3 regions of the Erythrobacter sp. HL-111 genome follow, and region 1 is predicted to be linked to each of the others. Evidence: predicted binding sites of a transcription regulator. Region 1 holds the regulator's gene; each other region holds the start of a gene.
What was found. Region 1 encodes LexA, which represses DNA repair genes until DNA is damaged. Its sites were predicted from a motif close to GTTCCNCNCTTGTTCT; they were not measured.

Region 1 (5,447 bases):
TCGCGCTGTCGGACCCCTGGCAGTGGATGGGCGCGATCGGCGGCGGGATCCTGCTCGCGCTGACGGCGCTGGCGGTATGGCCCGCCGGGTCCGCCATCGCCGACCGGCGCGGGCACCTGCGCCGCGCGATGATCGCGGTCGGCCTCGTCTTTTCGGCGGGCATCGCGGTGATCTGGGTGCGCTCGGAGATCGTCGGGGCCGAGCCGATCGACCGGCCCTCGATCGAGCGCGTCCAGGGCTATGTCCTAGAACGCGAGGACCAGCCCGCCGAGCGGCGCATCCGGCTGACCCTCGCGGTGCGCGACGCATCGACCGGGCAGGGCCGCAAGATCCGGGTCAATGTCCCGGCCGATGCGCTCGCCCCGGTCGAGGCCGCTGCGGGCGAAGGCGCGCTGGCCGAAGGGGCGGTGGTGCGGATGCGGGTCCGCCTGATGCCGCCTGCGAGCCCGATGCTTCCGGGAGCCTATGATTTCGCCCGCACCGCCTGGTTCAGCGGGCTGGCCGCGACCGGGAGCATGATCGGCGAACTCGAACTGGTCGAACCCGCGCCGGGCGGTTTCGGCATAGCCCCGGTCCAGCGTGGGCTGTCCGCCCATGTCCGGGCGCGGGTCGAGGGCTCGGCGGGGACCATCGCCGCCGCCTTCGCGAGCGGGGATCGCGGCGCGATCGATCGGGCTGACGAGGAGGCGATGCGCGATGCCGGGCTCACCCATCTGCTCTCGATCAGCGGCCTGCACGTGAGCGCGGTCATCGCCGCGGCCTATCTCGCCGCGCTGCGCGTGCTGGCGCTGTTCCCCGCGATCGCGCTGAGGGTCCGGCTGCCGGTGCTGGCCGCGGCCTGCGGGGCGATCGCGGGGATCGGTTACACCTTGCTGACCGGGGCGGAGGTGCCGACCGTCAGGAGCTGCGTCGCCGCCCTCCTGGTGCTGGTCGCGCTTGCCATGGGGCGCGATGCGCTGTCGCTCAGGATGGTTGCGGCGGCGGCCTTCGCGGTCATGCTGCTGTGGCCCGAAAGCGTGATCGGGCCGAGCTTCCAGATGAGCTTCTGCGCCGTCCTCGCGATCGTCGCGCTGTCCGCCTCGGGGCCGGTGCGCGCCTTCCTCGCCCCGCGCGAGGAGGCGTGGTGGCGCCATGCCGGGCGGCGCGTCGTCATGCTGTTCGTCACCGGGCTCGTGATCGAGATCGCGCTGATGCCGATCGTCCTCTATCACTTCCACCGGGCCGGGCTCTACGGGGCGCTCGCCAATGTCGTCGCGATCCCGCTTGTCACCTTCGTGTCGATGCCGATGATCGCGCTTGGGCTGCTGCTGGACCTTGCCGGGCTCGGCGGGCCGGTCTGGTGGCTGGTGCAGGCCTCGCTCGACCTACTGCTCGGCATCGCCCATGTCACCGCGGCGCAGCCGGGCGCGGTCAAGCTGATGCCGCAGATGGGCCCGCTCACCATCTTCCTGTTTACCGCCGGGGGATTGTGGCTCGCGCTGTGGACGGGGCGAGCCCGCCTTTGGGGACTGGTCCCGGCCGCGATCGCCACGGCGATGCTGCTTGCCACTCCCATTCCCGACGTCCTGATCGACCGCGAGGGGCGGCACGTCGGCATCACGATCGAGACCGCGCAGGGCGGCCGGCGTCTCCTGTCGCTGCGCGACACGCGGTCGGAATACAGCCGCGACAACCTGCTCGAACTCGCGAGCGTCACCGCGGACCCGATCCCGCTCGCGAACTGGCCGGGGGCACGCTGTTCGCGGGCGTTCTGCGTGCTCAGGATCGAGCGCGGCGGGCGCGAATGGACCCTGATGATGGCGCGCAACCGCGAATGGATCGAGGAGGACCTGCTCGCCGAAGCCTGCGCCGCATCCGACATCGTCGTCGCCGACCGCTTCCTGCCGCGTTCCTGTCGGCCGCGCTGGCTGAAGGCGGATCGCAAGCTGCTGCTGCGGACCGGGGGCCTCGCGCTCGATCTCGAACGCGGGCGCATCACCAGCGTGGCCGAGGGGCAGGGCGAGCATGGCTGGTGGCGCGGTTGGCGCGATTGAAGGCCGCGCGGGACCGGCGACTGGTCCGGGCGAGGCGGATCCGACCGCAAGCGGCCCCGCATGTCGAAGCCGCCATGTCCCTCGATCCTCTGGAAGCGGCAGGCCTGCGCTCGCCCCGGACCGCCCGCGGGCGGCACCATCGCATTCGGCGCTGCCGCCCGCCGCGATCGCCGGGCAGACGGCAGCCCCGGATCAGTGGTAGCGCCGCAGGAGCCCTGCGAGCTTGCCTTGGACCTGCACTTCCTCGGGCCGATAGACCTGCGGTTCGTAGGCCGCATTGGCCGGGTCGAGCCGGATCGCGCCGCCTTCCTTGCGGAGGAACTTGAGCGTCGCTTCCTCGCCGCGCACCAGCGCCACGACGATTTCCCCGTCGCGGGCCGTGTCGGTCCGTTTCACCAGGGCGAAATCGCCGTCGAAAATGCCGGCCTCGATCATCGAATCCCCCGACACCTCGAGCGCGTAGTGTTCGCCCGGGCCGAGCAGGGCGGCAGGCACGGGCAGCGAGTTCTGCCCCTCCAGCGCCTCGATCGGGGCGCCCGCGGCGATCCGGCCGTGCAGCGGGATCTCGATCACGTCATTGGCCGGTTCGGGCGCGGCGCGCATGGTGCGCGAAACCGAGGCGACCGCGTCATTCGCCGCATCGAGGCCCGGCGTGGCGCGCCCGCCGGGCACCGCATCCTCGGGCTGCCGGATCACTTCGAGCGCGCGCGCGCGGTTGGGCAGGCGGCGGATGAACCCGCGTTCCTCGAGCGCGGAGATCAGCCGGTGAACGCCCGACTTGCTCTTGAGGTCGAGCGCTTCCTTCATTTCCTCGAAACTGGGCGAGACGCCGGTTTCCTCCAGCCGCTGCTGGATGAAGCGGATCAGTTCGTGCTGCTTTGCGGTCAGCATAGATATTCTCCCACGGGAGCCAGCGCACGCGCCGGACCGCGCACGCAGGACTTTACGGCACACCCGCGAGAGGCACCGCGAAAAGGTGCATGGCGGGCACTGTCGAACACCGAAAAGGTGAACGAATAAGGAACGAATAGGCAACCGGGTTCGTCAAGTCAAGCCGCTCCACCGCGGAAACCCGCGCGATTCAGGCGCCGTGGAGGGGAAAGACCATGACTTCCTCGCCCGCGCGCAGCGGGGCGGCGCCGGCCGACCGGTCGATCAGGCAGTTCGCCGCGGCGAGGGCGGTGAGAGCGCTCGAATCCTGCGAACCGGCCTCGCGCACGACCCGGCCGTCATGGACCGCGCGCAGGAATGTCCGCCGCGCCCCGGCCGCGGGCAGGTCCTCGCCCGCACGCATGGCGACCGGGCGGGGCAGGGAAGCGGTCGCCCCCATCGCCGCGCGAACCAGCGGCAGGACGAAGAGAAAAGCCGTGACGAAGCTCGACACGGGATTGCCCGGCAGGCCGATGACGACCTGCGGCGGGGCGTCGCCGCGCGCGCGGGTCGCGACGAGAAGCGGCTTGCCCGGCTTGATCGCGACCTTCCAGAACGCGATCGCGGCCCCCCGGTCGGCCAGCGCCTGGCGCACGAGGTCGTGATCGCCGACCGATGCGCCGCCGCTCGTCACGAGGATGTCGGCATCCTCGGCTTCCTCCAGCGCAGCGGCTAGCGCTTCGAGCGTGTCCGCCACCGGGCCGAGCCGTATCGCACGCACCCCGAGCGGGGCGAGCTGGGCCGCCAGCATCGCCCCGTTCGAGGCCGGGACCTGCCCCGGTCCGCAGGCGGCAGGATCGCGCACGAGTTCGTCCCCGCTGTCGAGCACCGCCACGCGCGGCACCGCGGCCACGGCGCAGCGCGCATGGCCCGCGGCGAGCGCGAGAGCGATCTGCGCCGGACCGAGGACGGTTCCCTTGGAAAGGACCGTGCTGTCCTGCTCGAAATCGAAGCCGCGCCGCCGCACGTGGGACCCGGCCGGCGGCATTTGCGCGCAGCGCACCGTCCCGTCATCGACCAGCGCGTCCTCCTTGAGCAGGACCCGGTCGGCGCCCTGCGGCATCAGCGCTCCGGTCGAGATCCGAATGGCCTCGCCCGAGCCGAGGGTGCGGGCGAATGGGTGTCCGGCGCGGCTCTCGCCCACCACGCGCCACTGAACGGAGCCTCCATCGGCGGCGAGGGCATAGCCGTCCATCGCCGAGAGGTCGGCGGCAGGCTGGCTGCGCGCGGCGAAGAGATCGGCGGCGAGCACCCGGCCGAAGGAATCCTCGATCGCAACGTCCTCGGCGCGCACGGGCGGGGCGAGGGCGAGCAGCCGGGCCTGCGCGTCTTCGAGCGGAAGCGGTCCGGTCATGCTTTCCCGGCGGGCGCGTGCCAGTCGCCGCTCTTGCCGCCGCGCTTCTCGACCAGGCGGACCTCGCCGATCACCATCCCCTTGTCGATCGACTTCGCCATGTCGTAGATCGTGAGCAGCGCCATCGTGACTGCCACCATCGCCTCCATCTCGACCCCGGTCCGGCCCGTCAGCGAGGCGCTCGCCGTCACCCGGACCGCGGCCTGCGGGCTGTCCTCGAAGGTGAAATCGAGGCTCACCGCCTCCAGCGCCAAGGGGTGGCACAGCGGGATGAGGTCGCCGGTGCGCTTGGCCGCCATGATCCCGGCGATGCGCGCGGCGCCCAGCACGTCGCCCTTGGGCGCATCGCCCGCCCGGATGGCGGCGAGGGCCGCGGGGCTCATCGCGATCCGGCCCGAGGCGACCGCGAGCCGGGCGGTCGCGGCCTTGCCGCCGACATCGACCATGCGAACGGTGCCGTCCTCGCCGAGATGTGTGAGCTTGCTCATTCGTGTCGCTCCCTTGCGCCCGTCAATGCCATGGGAGCAGCCCCGCGAACAGTCGCGCCGTCGCAGGCCCGTTCAGCCGCCAAGCAGTTCCCGAGTCGCCGCTGCGATGTCGGGCGCGCGCATCAGGCTTTCCCCGACGAGGAAGCAACGCACGCCCGCCGCCGCCAGCCGCTCGCAATCGGCGTGGGACCCGATGCCGCTTTCGCCGACGATCAGCGCGCCCTGCGGGGCGAGCGGGGCGAGCCTTTCGGTCACGGCAAGGCTTGTCTCGAAGGTGCGAAGGTCGCGGTTGTTGATCCCGATCAGGCGGGAGCTGAGGTGCTTTGCGGCGCGTTCGAGTTCGCCCTCGTCGTGGATTTCGACCAGCACGTCCATGCCGAGCGCAAGCGCCGCGGCCTCGATCTCGGCCATCTGCGCGTCCTCCAGCGCGGCGACGATCACGAGCACCGCATCCGCCCCGATCGCGCGCGCTTCGATGCATTGCCACGGATCGATCATGAAATCCTTGCGCAGGACCGGCAGGCTCGAGGCGCTGCGGGCGGCGACGAGGTAGTCCTCGTGCCCCTGGAAATAGGGCGCATCGGTCAGCACGGAAAGACAGGCCGCGCCGCCCGCCGCGTAGTCGCGGGCATGGTCGCCGGG
Region 2 (5,447 bases), 1.6 Mb from region 1:
AAATTGCAGAGACGACAGCCCCGAATACACCCGCCCAGAACGGCAGACCCATGACATCCTACCCCTTTGTATTCCGCCGCCAAGTCGGTGCGGCGCACGCGAATATGTCACACGCCGCCGGGCTTGGCGAGTGCGCCGGGTGCATCGGGAATTGCGCGGTTTTCGCCCCCGCGCCCGGCGCAGGAGCGCAGCGCGTGACCGATTGCGGGGATCGGCGAAGGCGTTGCGCGCAGCCGCCCGCGAAGCGACCCGGAAACCAGGCGAGAAACAGGCGACGAGGACCATTGCGAGCCACGGATTGATCGGCTCGCTGTAGTCCTCGTCATGACGTCCCACGTATATCGCCTCACTGGCAGCTCAGGCATTCCTCGTAATCGGTCTGCTCCGGCCCGCCTGCCGCGTCGAGTTCGAATTTGGACGGTTCGGGCGTGTTGTCCGCCTCGACCCCGCCGGCGAAGCCCGCGCGCTGCACGCTCTTGGAACGCAGGTAATAGAGCGACTTGATGCCCTTCTCCCACGCCTGGAAATGCAGCATCATCAGGTCCCACTTGTCCACGTCGGCCGGGATGAACAGGTTCAGCGACTGCGCCTGGTCGATATAGGGCGCGCGGTCGGCCGCGAATTCAAGCAGCCAGCGCTGATCGATCTCGAAGCTGGTCTTGAACACCGCCTTTTCCTCGGGCGTGAGGAAATCGAGGTGCTGGACGCTGCCGCCCTTTTCCAGGATCGAGTTCCACACATTGGTCGAATTCTTGCTCTTCCGGTCGAGCAGTTTTTCGAGATAGGGGTTCTTCACCACGAAGCTGCCCGACAAAGTCTTGTGGGTGTAGATGTTCGCCGGGATCGGTTCGATGCAGGCGGAGGTCCCGCCGCAGATGATCGAGATCGAAGCGGTCGGCGCGATCGCCATCTTGCAGGAAAACCGCTCCATCGCGCCCATTTCGGCGGCGTCGGGACAGGGGCCGCGCTCCTGCGCGAGCAGCATCGAGGCCTCGGACGCCTTGGCCTGGATGTGCTGGAACATCTTGAGGTTGTGCGCCTTGGCCATGGCGCTTTCGAATCCCAGCCCCTTCGCCTGGAGGAAGGAGTGGAAGCCCATCACGCCGAGCCCGACGCTGCGTTCGCGCATCGCGGAATACTTGGCGCGGGCCATCTCTTCGGGGGCGCGGTCGATGTAATCCTGCAGCACGTTGTCGAGGAAGCGCATCACGTCCTCGATGAAACGCCTGTCGCCCTGCCATTCGTCCCATTTTTCGAGGTTGAGCGAGGACAGGCAGCAAACCGCGGTGCGATCATTGCCGAGATGGTCGATGCCGGTCGGCAGGGTGATTTCGCTGCACAGGTTCGAGGTCGAGACCTTGAGCCCGAGATCGCGGTGATGCTTGGGCATCATGCGGTTCACCGTGTCGGAAAAGACGATGTAGGGCTCGCCCGTCGCCAGCCGGGTTTCGACCAGCTTCTGGAACAGCGAACGCGCATCGACCGTGCCGCGCACGCTGCCGTCCTTGGGCGACTTCAGGTCGAATTTCTCGCCCGCGCGCACGGCTTCCATGAATTCATCGGTGACGAGCACGCCGTGGTGGAGATTGAGCGCCTTGCGGTTGAAATCCCCGCTGGGCTTGCGGATCTCGAGGAACTCCTCGATTTCCGGGTGGCTGATGTCGAGATAGCACGCGGCCGAACCGCGCCGCAGCGAGCCTTGCGAGATCGCGAGCGTGAGGCTGTCCATCACCCGCACGAAGGGAATGATCCCGCTGGTCTTGCCGTTGAGGCCCACCGGCTCGCCGATGCCGCGGACATTGCCCCAGTAGGTGCCGATCCCGCCGCCCTTGGAAGCGAGCCAGACGTTTTCGTTCCAGGTGCCGACGATCCCGTCGAGGCTGTCCTCGACCGAGTTGAGGTAGCACGAGATCGGCAGGCCGCGCGCCGTGCCGCCGTTCGACAGCACCGGGGTCGCGGGCATGAACCACAGGTTCGAGATGTAGTCGTAGAGCCGCTGGGCGTGCTCCTCGTCGTCGGCATAGGCATCGGCGACGCGGGCGAAGAGGTCCTGGTAGCTCTCGCCGGGCAGGAGGTAGCGGTCGGTCAGCGTCTCCTTGCCGAAGGCGGTGAGGTTCGCATCGCGCAGCGGGTCGGTGCGGATCGCGAAGCGGCGCGGGTTGACGGTCTTGCTGTCGGGCCGCGCGGCCTTTGCGGCCTCCTCGATCGCGGCGGTGCCGGCTTTCGCCATCGCCTCGCCCGCCTTTTGCGCGATCAGTTCGGCGCTGCCGGGGTCGTCCTTGGTCATGGTCACGGCCTTTTCCTGTTCGTCCATCGCCCCGCCATTGTCGAGGTCATGCGCCCCGCCCTGGGTGTCGCCGGTCACGTTGTCGCCGGTCACGTTGTCGCTCGTCTTGAAATCCATCGTCTCACCCACTTGTCCCGCGAATCGACCCAGGCCCGCAAGGGGGCTTGTTCCAATTCTGTTCTATACCGGCCCATCGACAGGCCACCAACAGCTTGCCCCCGGAAAGGGGACAGGATTGTCCCCGCTGCGCCCCGCTTCGCCCGACGCCGAGATCGCCTCGCCGGGGAATCCGGTCCCGCACCCGCCCCGAAGGGCCGGCGGGGGGATTCACCATGGCTTGGGGGTCCCTTGCGAGCTTGACCACTAGATGATGAATCGCACCGCGTTCCCCGTCAACGGGGGATTAACCCTCAGTCCCGCGATCCGGGCCGGTGCCGGCGGGCAAGAGGCCATGCGACGCGCGGAGCAAGCTTGAGTCGCGGATCGCGCAAGGGGCAAAATGAAACTGTGAAGAAAAATTTGGTGATTGAATCTTTTGAATCAACGGGTGAATCCTTCGCACCCGCGGCGGCAAGAATCTTGCACGCGCCCTCGCGTCAGGCCTGCTGCCGACCGCGCGCCTGCACCGCCGCGCGGCGCGCCTCGATCTCTTCCGGGGATACGCCGCCATTCGCCGCGCTCGATCGCTCCGCCTCGATCGCCATCCCCTCGCCGAAGCTCCTGGCGTAGCCGTCGTCGATCAGCCTTTTGTACTGCGCCAGGAAGGCGGGATCGACCTGCGCCATGTCCCCCGCCAGCCTGCGCGCGAGCGGGATCAGCGCACAAGGTTCGACGACGTGGTTGACGAGCCCCCATTCGAGCGCACGCGCGGCGTCGAGGAAATTGCCGGTGAAGGCGAGCTCCTTGGCCCGGCCGATGCCGATCATGCGCGAAAGCTTCTGCGACAGGCCCCAGCCCGGCACGATCCCGACCCGCGCATGGGTGTCGGCAAAGCGGGCCGCGGTGCTCGCCACCAGCACGTCGCAGGCGAGCGCGACTTCGAACCCGCCGGTGATCGCCACGCCGTTGATCGCGCCGATCACGGGCTTGGAACAGAGTTCGATCGCGCGCACCGGGTTGTCGGCGGGGTCGACCGCGTTGGCGCTGCCGAGCGCGCCTTCCTCGCTGCCCAGCTCCTTCAGATCGAGCCCGGCGGTGAAGGCCCGCTCGCCCGCGCCGGTCAGGATCACGGCGCGCACGTCCTCGCGCGCGTCCACCTCGATCATCACCGCGTGGAGCCGCCGCCGCAGCGCGCGGTTGAGGGCGTTCATCGCGTGCGGGCGGTTCAGCGTCACCGTCGCGATGCCGCCTTCGACCTCGATCAGCACGGTTTCCTCGGTCATGGGCGCTCTTCTCCTCCTGCGCCTGTCTAGCTCGGCCTTGCCGCCGCTCAAAGCGCCCAGTCGATGCTGCCGCGCCCGTGCGCCTCGAGAAAGGCGTTGGCCTGGCTGAACGGGCGCGAGCCGAAGAAGCCGGCGTGGGCCGACAGCGGGCTTGGATGGGGCGAGGCGAGGACGAGGTGGTGCGGCGCCTTGCCGAGGCCGGGCACGCGGCCCGCCTTCTTCCTCGCATGGCTGCCCCACAATATGAACACGGTCGCCTGCCCGCTTGCCGCCACCGCCGCGACGCAGGCATCGGTCACGGCGTCCCAGCCCCGCCCGGCATGGCTGCCCGCCTTGCCCGCCTCCACGGTCAGCGTGTTGTTGAGCAGCAACACGCCCTGTTCGGCCCAGCGCGTGAGATCGCCGCCATCCGGACGCGGCAGGCCAAGGTCGCTTTCCAGCTCCTTGAAGATGTTGACGAGCGAGGGCGGCGGCCTGACGCCATGACGCACGGAGAAGGCGAGGCCATGGGCCTGCCCCTCGCCGTGATAGGGATCCTGCCCGAGGATCACCACGCGCACCTTCTCCAGCGGCGTCATGGCGAGCGCCGCGAGCCGCAGGCCGCGCGGCGGATAGACGACCTTGCCCGCCGCCTCCTGCGCCGTGAGCCAGCCGCCGAGCCGCCGCGCCTCGGGGCTTGCCAGCACCGGGTCCAGCGCCGGGCGCCAGCTTTCGGGGACGGGATCGGGCACTTCGGTTCATCCTCGTTCGGGCGAGAGGTCTCGCGCTTTCCGGTCTATCGCGAGCGGCCCGCACCGCGCCACTCGGCCCTTCCCCTCTATCCCCAATCGGCGTAGGGCGGATGCCCATGACCGTCCATTTCCACGAAGAAGACCTGCCTGTCGGCGTCCTCGAAGGCACGGGCGCGCTCGCCGTCGATACCGAGACGATGGGCCTCGTCACCCACCGCGACCGGTTGTGCCTGGTGCAGATCTCGGACGGCGGGGGCGAGGAACACCTCGTGCGCTTCGCCCCCGGCAGCGCCTATGCCGCGCCCAATCTCAAGGCCCTGCTGGCGGACCCGGCGCGGGTGAAGCTGTTCCACTACGCCCGCTTCGACCTCGCCGCGCTCCACCACTACCTCGGCGTGATGGCGGCACCGGTGTTCTGCACCAAGATCGCGAGCAAGCTGGTGCGGACCTACACCGACCGCCACGGGCTCAAGAACCTGATCGACGAACTGCTCGGCGAAAGCATTTCCAAGCAGCAGCAGAGTTCGGACTGGGGCGGGCCGGACCTGTCCGAGGCGCAGCGCGAATACGCCGCTTCCGACGTGCGCTACCTCCACCGGCTGCGCGACGAGCTGACCGTGAGGCTGGCGCGCGAAGGGCGGATGGACATCGCGCAGGCCTGTTTCGATTTCCTCCCCACCCGCGCCCTGCTCGACATCGCCGGCTGGGCCGAGCACGACATCTTCAGCCATTCCTGAACGGCCGGCGGCGAACCCCATGGCGACGAAGAACCGCATCGAAACCGACGAGGCCCGGGCGCTGCGTTCCCGGCGGCAGCGTTTCGCCGCGCCCGGCGGATCGCACGACCGGCTGGTCGGCTTTCTCGCCCGCGCGCTGCCCATCGGGGTCGGGATCGTCGCCGGGCTGATGGTCATCACGCCGCTGTCGCCCCGGGGCGAGGTCAGCTTCCTGCTCGACCGCAACCGGGTGGCGATGATCGACGAGCGGCTTTCGGTCGACAACGCGATGTATCGCGGGCGCGACGACCGGGGCCGGCCCTTCTCGCTG
Region 3 (5,447 bases), 240 kb from region 1:
CCAGTGCTTTCTTTGCAACCTGCCCGGACAGGCGGTGCCGGGACCGCGCGAGCGGGCGATCACAGGTGGCGCAGCGCGTCCCGCTCTACCGGCGCGGCCGAGGCGCCCTGCGCCTGGCACAGGTAGTCGAGCACGGCGCTGTGCATCTGGCCTTCGAATGCGACGCCGGCGATGCGTCCCTCGACCCAGGCGATCGTGCCGAGCGGGGCGTTGACGCCGCCGACCTTCATCACCACCCGATCACCGATGCTGGCGAAGCCCTGCGTGCCGCGGATCTTGCAGCCGCCTTCGGAAATGTCGATCAGGTCGACGAAGACCGGGCGCGAGCGCACGCGGCCGCGCACGACGAGGCTGAGCGGCCGGCGTTCCGACGTTCGGGTGATCGAGTGCAGGTTCATGGCCTCTTGCGGTTAACCCATAAACCCTAAGGGAATACTGACGCGGGGCCTCGGGAAAGATCAGGCATACAGGCCCTGGAGGTACCAGTCGGGCGCGCGCCCCTGCCGGTCCCCGCCGCGCCCGTCCCCGGCGATGCCGTGGCGGTAGATCCAGTAGCGCCGCCCGGTCTCGTCCTCGATCCGGTAATAGTCGCGTAGCCGCGCGCTCGAACGTTCGCGCCACCATTCGGGCGCGATCCGTTCCGGCCCCTCGACCCGGGCGACCTCGCGCACTTGCCCCCGCCAGCGAAAGCGCTGGGGAAAGCCGTCGGGCGAGGCGTAGAGCACCGCGATCCGTTCCGGCCGGTCCAGCAGTTTCAGGGGGCGCTGGTGGAATTCGAGCATTCCCTGCTGCGGCGCGGCGGGTTCGAGCGGACCCTGCCAGCCTTGCGCGCGTTCCGGCAGGTGGCTCGCGCGCGGGACGGGGCGGCGCACGGCCTCGCTCCCGAGCCGCACGGTCAGCCTGTCGATGCAGGCGGCGAGCGAGGTGCCGCGGTTTTCGGCGGACCGTTCGATCTCGCCCTGTTCGAGCGCGAGCGGTTCGGCCCAGCTCGCGCCGAGGCGCACCGTCTCGATCCCGAATCCCGCATCGACATCGTCGAGCTTGGCGGAAAACAGGCGGATGACGTGATCCGGATCGCGCGTCGCGGCGGCGAGTTCGAGACGGCGCGCGATCACCTCGCCATCGACCCGCCACAGCGCGATCTCGAGCCGCCGTGCGCCCTCGCCCCGCCCCTCGAGTTCGCGCGCCATGTCCTGCGCGAGGTCGGCAAGGACCCGGTCGAGCAGGTCGCGATGGCGGATCGGTTCGACAAGGCGGCGCTGGACGAGCGGCATGGCGCGCGGGACCACCGGCAGGAGCGGTTCGGGGACGCGGCCGAGCAGCTGGTCGAGCCGGATGAGCGGGTTGGCGGCGGGCGACCTGCGGTTGCGGAAGCGGCGCTGGATCGCATCGCGCGAGGCGGCTTCGCCCTCTCCGCCCGCGCCGCTACCCGCAACGCCCGCGAGTTCTCCGAGCCGTTTCAGGCCAAGGCGCCGCAGCACGGTCAGCACGTCCTCGTCGAGCCGCAGCGCCGCCACCGGCAGGTCGGCGAGCCGGGCGAGGAGATCGTCATCAGGCCCCGCGATCGCGCGCCCGGCCCCGTAATGCGCGAGCGCCCAGGCCGCGCCCGCCGTCGGCGCGATCGCGCAGCGCACCGCGAGGCCGCGCGCGGTGCAGGCCGCTTCGACATCGGCGAGCAGGCGCACCTCCCCGCCGAACAGGTGCGCGACCGCGGTCACATCGACCAGCAAGCCATCGGGCGCGTCGAGCGCGCTCCACGGGCCCCAGCGCTGTGCCCAGACCGCGAGCTTCTCGAGAAAGGCGAGATCGCCCGCCGGGTCCGCCGGCGCGGTGCGGACGGAAGGGCAGACGGTCCGCGCGTCGGCGAGCATGGTGCCGGGCACCACCCCGGCGGCGCGGCCCGCGTCGTTGACAGCGGCGATGCGGGGACCGTGCGCGGTTTCGGTGATCAGCGCGGTGGGTTCGCCGTCCGCGCCCTCGCCTCTTTCAAGCCCTGGCCCGAGCCGCCAGCGATCGACCGAAAGTCGCTCGCACCACAGGGCGAGGATCCGGCGGGGCGGGCGGTGCGTCGTTGCTGGCGCGGCTTTCGGGGCGGAGGGGGCGGTCGGTGCGGAGGCGTCCGTCGTCATCGCGAAGGGTCCATGTTCCGGGAATGTGGGAGCGCGCGCGGAACAGTTCGGCAGACCACGCTGCAGCGCCGGGCGCATCGCCGTTCCAGCGCGGGCGGGCGGAAGGCGCCGGCCCCACCCGCCAGCGCATCCGCGCCGAGGAGAGATCGGCCTCGGCATCGAGCCGGACCAGCCACAGCGCGATGCCGTGCTTCTCCGCCGTCAGGCTGAGCCGGCGCGAGGCGGTGAAATCGAGGCTGCGCGGATTGCCCGCGATTTCCCCGATCACGCAGGCAAGTTCGCGGCAGCGCAGCCCCTCCTCCAGCGCGAACAGCGCGTCTTCGGGCGTGCGCGCGGCGACGTGGATCAGCCGACCTTGCAGGTCGCGCGGCAGGCCGTGGAGATAGGGCCGCCCGCCCCGCTCGATCGCGCGCGCGTCCTGCACCCACAGGACGTGACGCCGGTCATGCGGTTCGGCGAGCCGGTCGGGCACGGCGGCCGCGGCGGCGAGCGCATCGCGGGCTAGCGCCAGTGCGAAGCCCGCCCCGCTCGCATCGCCGGCGCAGGCGAAGATCTCGCTGTGGAGCGGCTGCCGGGCAAGGCCCGGTCGCCAGCGGTTCTCCCGCCGGAGCGCGCAAGGGACAGGATCGCCGGCCGACAGGCGCGCGGCCGCCCCTCCCCCGCGCGGGCGGGCGGGGACGGGAAAGGCGCGGAACGCCGAAGCTCGGTCGAGGAATGCGGATCGGGTCATGGGAACTGCTCATCGCAAAGGACTCGCGGGGAGCCCTTGTGTTCCCATTATGTTCCACGTGGAACGCGATTGCAAGCGCGCTCGTCGCGCCCGTCCCCGCGCGCTGCAACTACCCCGCGCCGAGCGTCGCGAAGAGCCGCGCCGTCGTCTCGGGGAAGATCCCGCTAACGAGGATCAGCGCCAGCATCAGGGGGCAGAACCAGCGCACCAGGAAAAGCCAGAACCGGTGCACCCCGCCGCCGAGCCCGCTTTCCTCGTCGAGCAGGCGGCGCGAGACTACCCAGCCGACGAAAACCGAGGTAAGCAGCGCCCCGATCGGCATGGTCAGCTTGCCGGTGAAGGAATCGAGCAGGTCGAGGATGCCCAGCCCCTCGAACAAGGGGATGAAGCCCAGGGGATGGAACCCCGCGAGCGCGCCGGTCGACAGCGCCGAAAGCACGCCCAGCACGGCCGCCGCGCCCGTCACCAACATCGCGGCCACCGGACGCGCGAGGCCGAGCCGGTCCATCGCCCAGGAAGTCGGAGCCTCCATAAGGCTGACCGAACTCGTCAGGGCGGCGAAGGCGACCATGACGAAGAAGGCGAGCCCGATCAGCGTGCCGAACGGCAGGTCGGAAAAGGCGTGCGGCAGGGTCTGGAACATGAGGCCGAGCCCGCCGCTCGGCTCGAGCCCGGCGGCAAAGACGATCGGGAAGATGCACAGCCCCGCGATCAGCGCGACCGCCGTGTCGGCCCCGGCGATCACCCCGCTGGTGCTCGCGAGGTTCACGTCGCGCCCGACGTAAGCGCCGTAGGTCACCATCCCGGCGACCCCCAGCGACAGCGAGAAGAAGGCCTGGCCGACGGCGGCCAGCATCACCTCGCCCGTCAGCTTTTCGGGCTCGAAGGTGAAGAGATAATCCACCGTGCGCGCCATCGCCCCGCCGAACATCCCGTAGATCGTGATCGCCAGCAGCAGGAAGAAGAAGGCGGGCATGAGATAGACCGCGACCTTCTCGATCCCGCCCGACACCCCGCGCGCGACGAAGAGGAAGGTGATCGCGAGGAACACGATGTCGAGCAGGCTGGTGGAAAGCCCGTCGCTCACCATCGCGCCGAACAGCGCGTCGACCTCCTCGAAACTGCTGCCCGCGAACGCGCCGCTCGCGGGGCCGGACAGGAAGACATCGGCGCCGAACAGGCCGATGTAGTACAGCACCCAGCCGCCCAGCACGCAGTAGAAGCTGAGCACGAGAAAGGCCGAGAACACGCCGAGCGAGGCGACGATGCTCCAGGCCCCCGATCCGCCCGATTCCTCGGCGATCCGGCGAAAGCTGAGCGGGGCGGCGGCCTGGCCGTGGCGCCCGATGAGCACTTCGGACAGCAGCACCGGCAGCCCGATCAGCACGACGCAGAAGATGTAGAACAGGACGAAGGCGCCGCCGCCATTGGCCCCGGCCTCGGCCGGAAAGCGCACGAGATTGCCGAGCCCGACGGCCGAGCCGATCGCCGCGAGTACGAAGGCGCTGCGCGAGGACCAGCCCTCGCGCGCGGTCGTGCCGGTGGATGCTACCATGTCCTGTGAAAAACCCTCTTGTCGCGCCGCCGCGGCGTGCGCTCCTGTCCGTCCCTTTGCAACCCTAGTGCAACGAAAAGCGCCGCGCGCCAAGGGCAGTCTTTGCCTTTGCGTTGGCACGGCGCTAAGTGCGGCGGCCATGTCCACCACCTTCCAGCTCGACACGAGCACCAGCCGGGCCAATCCCACCCCGCAGCCGATGAAGCGGCTGACCGTGCCGCGCATCCGCGCGCGCAAGGTGGACGGCGTGACCGAGGAACCGCTGGTCATGCTGACGGCCTACACCGCGCGCCAGGCGCAGCTGCTCGACGCGCATTGCGACCTCCTGCTGGTGGGCGATTCGCTCGGCCAGGTGATCTACGGCCTGCCTTCCACCATCCCCGTGACGATGGAGATGATGGCGAACCACGGCGCGGCGGTGGTCCGGGGGAGCTATCACGCGGTCGTGGTGATCGACATGCCCTTCGGCTCCTATGAAGCATCGCCCGAGCAGGCTTTCGAAAGCGCCGCGCGCCTGCTCAAGGAAACCGGCGCCGCCGCAGTCAAGCTCGAGGGCGGCGCGGCGATGGCGCCGACGGTCGAATTCCTCGCTTCGCGGGGCATCCCGGTGATGGGCCATGTCGGGCTCACCCCGCAGGCGGTCAACGTGCTCGGCGGCTATGCCGCGCGCGGGCGCTCCGATGCCGAAGCCGGGAAGATCGTCAGCGATGCGAAAGCACTGGATGAAGCCGGCGCCTTTGCCGTCGTGGTCGAGGGCGTGGTCGAACCGATCGCGATTGCCGTCACCGAAGCGGTTTCCTGCCCAACCATCGGGATCGGCGCTTCGGCCAAATGCGACGGCCAAGTGCTCGTCACCGACGACATGCTCGGGATGTTCGAGCGCGTGCCGCGGTTCGTGAAGCGTTACGAAAACATCGCCGAGATCATCGAGAAAACCGTCGCCACCTACGCCGGCGAAGTGCGCGCGCGCAGCTTTCCGGGCGAGGAACAGACCTACCAGCCCAAGGATTGAGAGCGAACCTACCGCTGTCCT

Region 2: BLU08_RS11510 (ribonucleoside-diphosphate reductase subunit alpha) is a predicted target of LexA. The motif match lies at 2,454-2,469, and genes of this name have one in related genera.
Region 3: BLU08_RS02685 (recA-like protein) is a predicted target of LexA. The motif match lies at 2,900-2,915, and genes of this name have one in related genera.

What each region holds. Positions count from the first base shown of each region.
Region 1 is NZ_LT629743.1:800,094-805,540, reverse strand. It holds gene BLU08_RS03835 (ComEC/Rec2 family competence protein) at 1-2,033, shown strand, start outside; gene lexA (transcriptional repressor LexA) at 2,226-2,924, opposite strand; gene glp (gephyrin-like molybdotransferase Glp) at 3,115-4,317, opposite strand; gene moaC (cyclic pyranopterin monophosphate synthase MoaC) at 4,314-4,805, opposite strand; gene trpC (indole-3-glycerol phosphate synthase TrpC) at 4,878-5,447, opposite strand, start outside.
Region 2 is NZ_LT629743.1:2,428,826-2,434,272, reverse strand. It holds gene BLU08_RS11515 (hypothetical protein) at 1-52, opposite strand, end outside; gene BLU08_RS11510 (ribonucleoside-diphosphate reductase subunit alpha) at 347-2,404, opposite strand; gene BLU08_RS11505 (enoyl-CoA hydratase) at 2,884-3,669, opposite strand; gene ung (uracil-DNA glycosylase) at 3,717-4,400, opposite strand; gene BLU08_RS11495 (ribonuclease D) at 4,517-5,137, shown strand; gene lptC (LPS export ABC transporter periplasmic protein LptC) at 5,157-5,447, shown strand, end outside.
Region 3 is NZ_LT629743.1:555,872-561,318, reverse strand. It holds gene BLU08_RS02695 (PilZ domain-containing protein) at 60-398, opposite strand; gene BLU08_RS02690 (DUF6504 family protein) at 459-1,952, opposite strand; gene BLU08_RS02685 (recA-like protein) at 1,987-2,859, opposite strand; gene BLU08_RS02680 (sodium-dependent transporter) at 2,969-4,414, opposite strand; gene panB (3-methyl-2-oxobutanoate hydroxymethyltransferase) at 4,554-5,426, shown strand.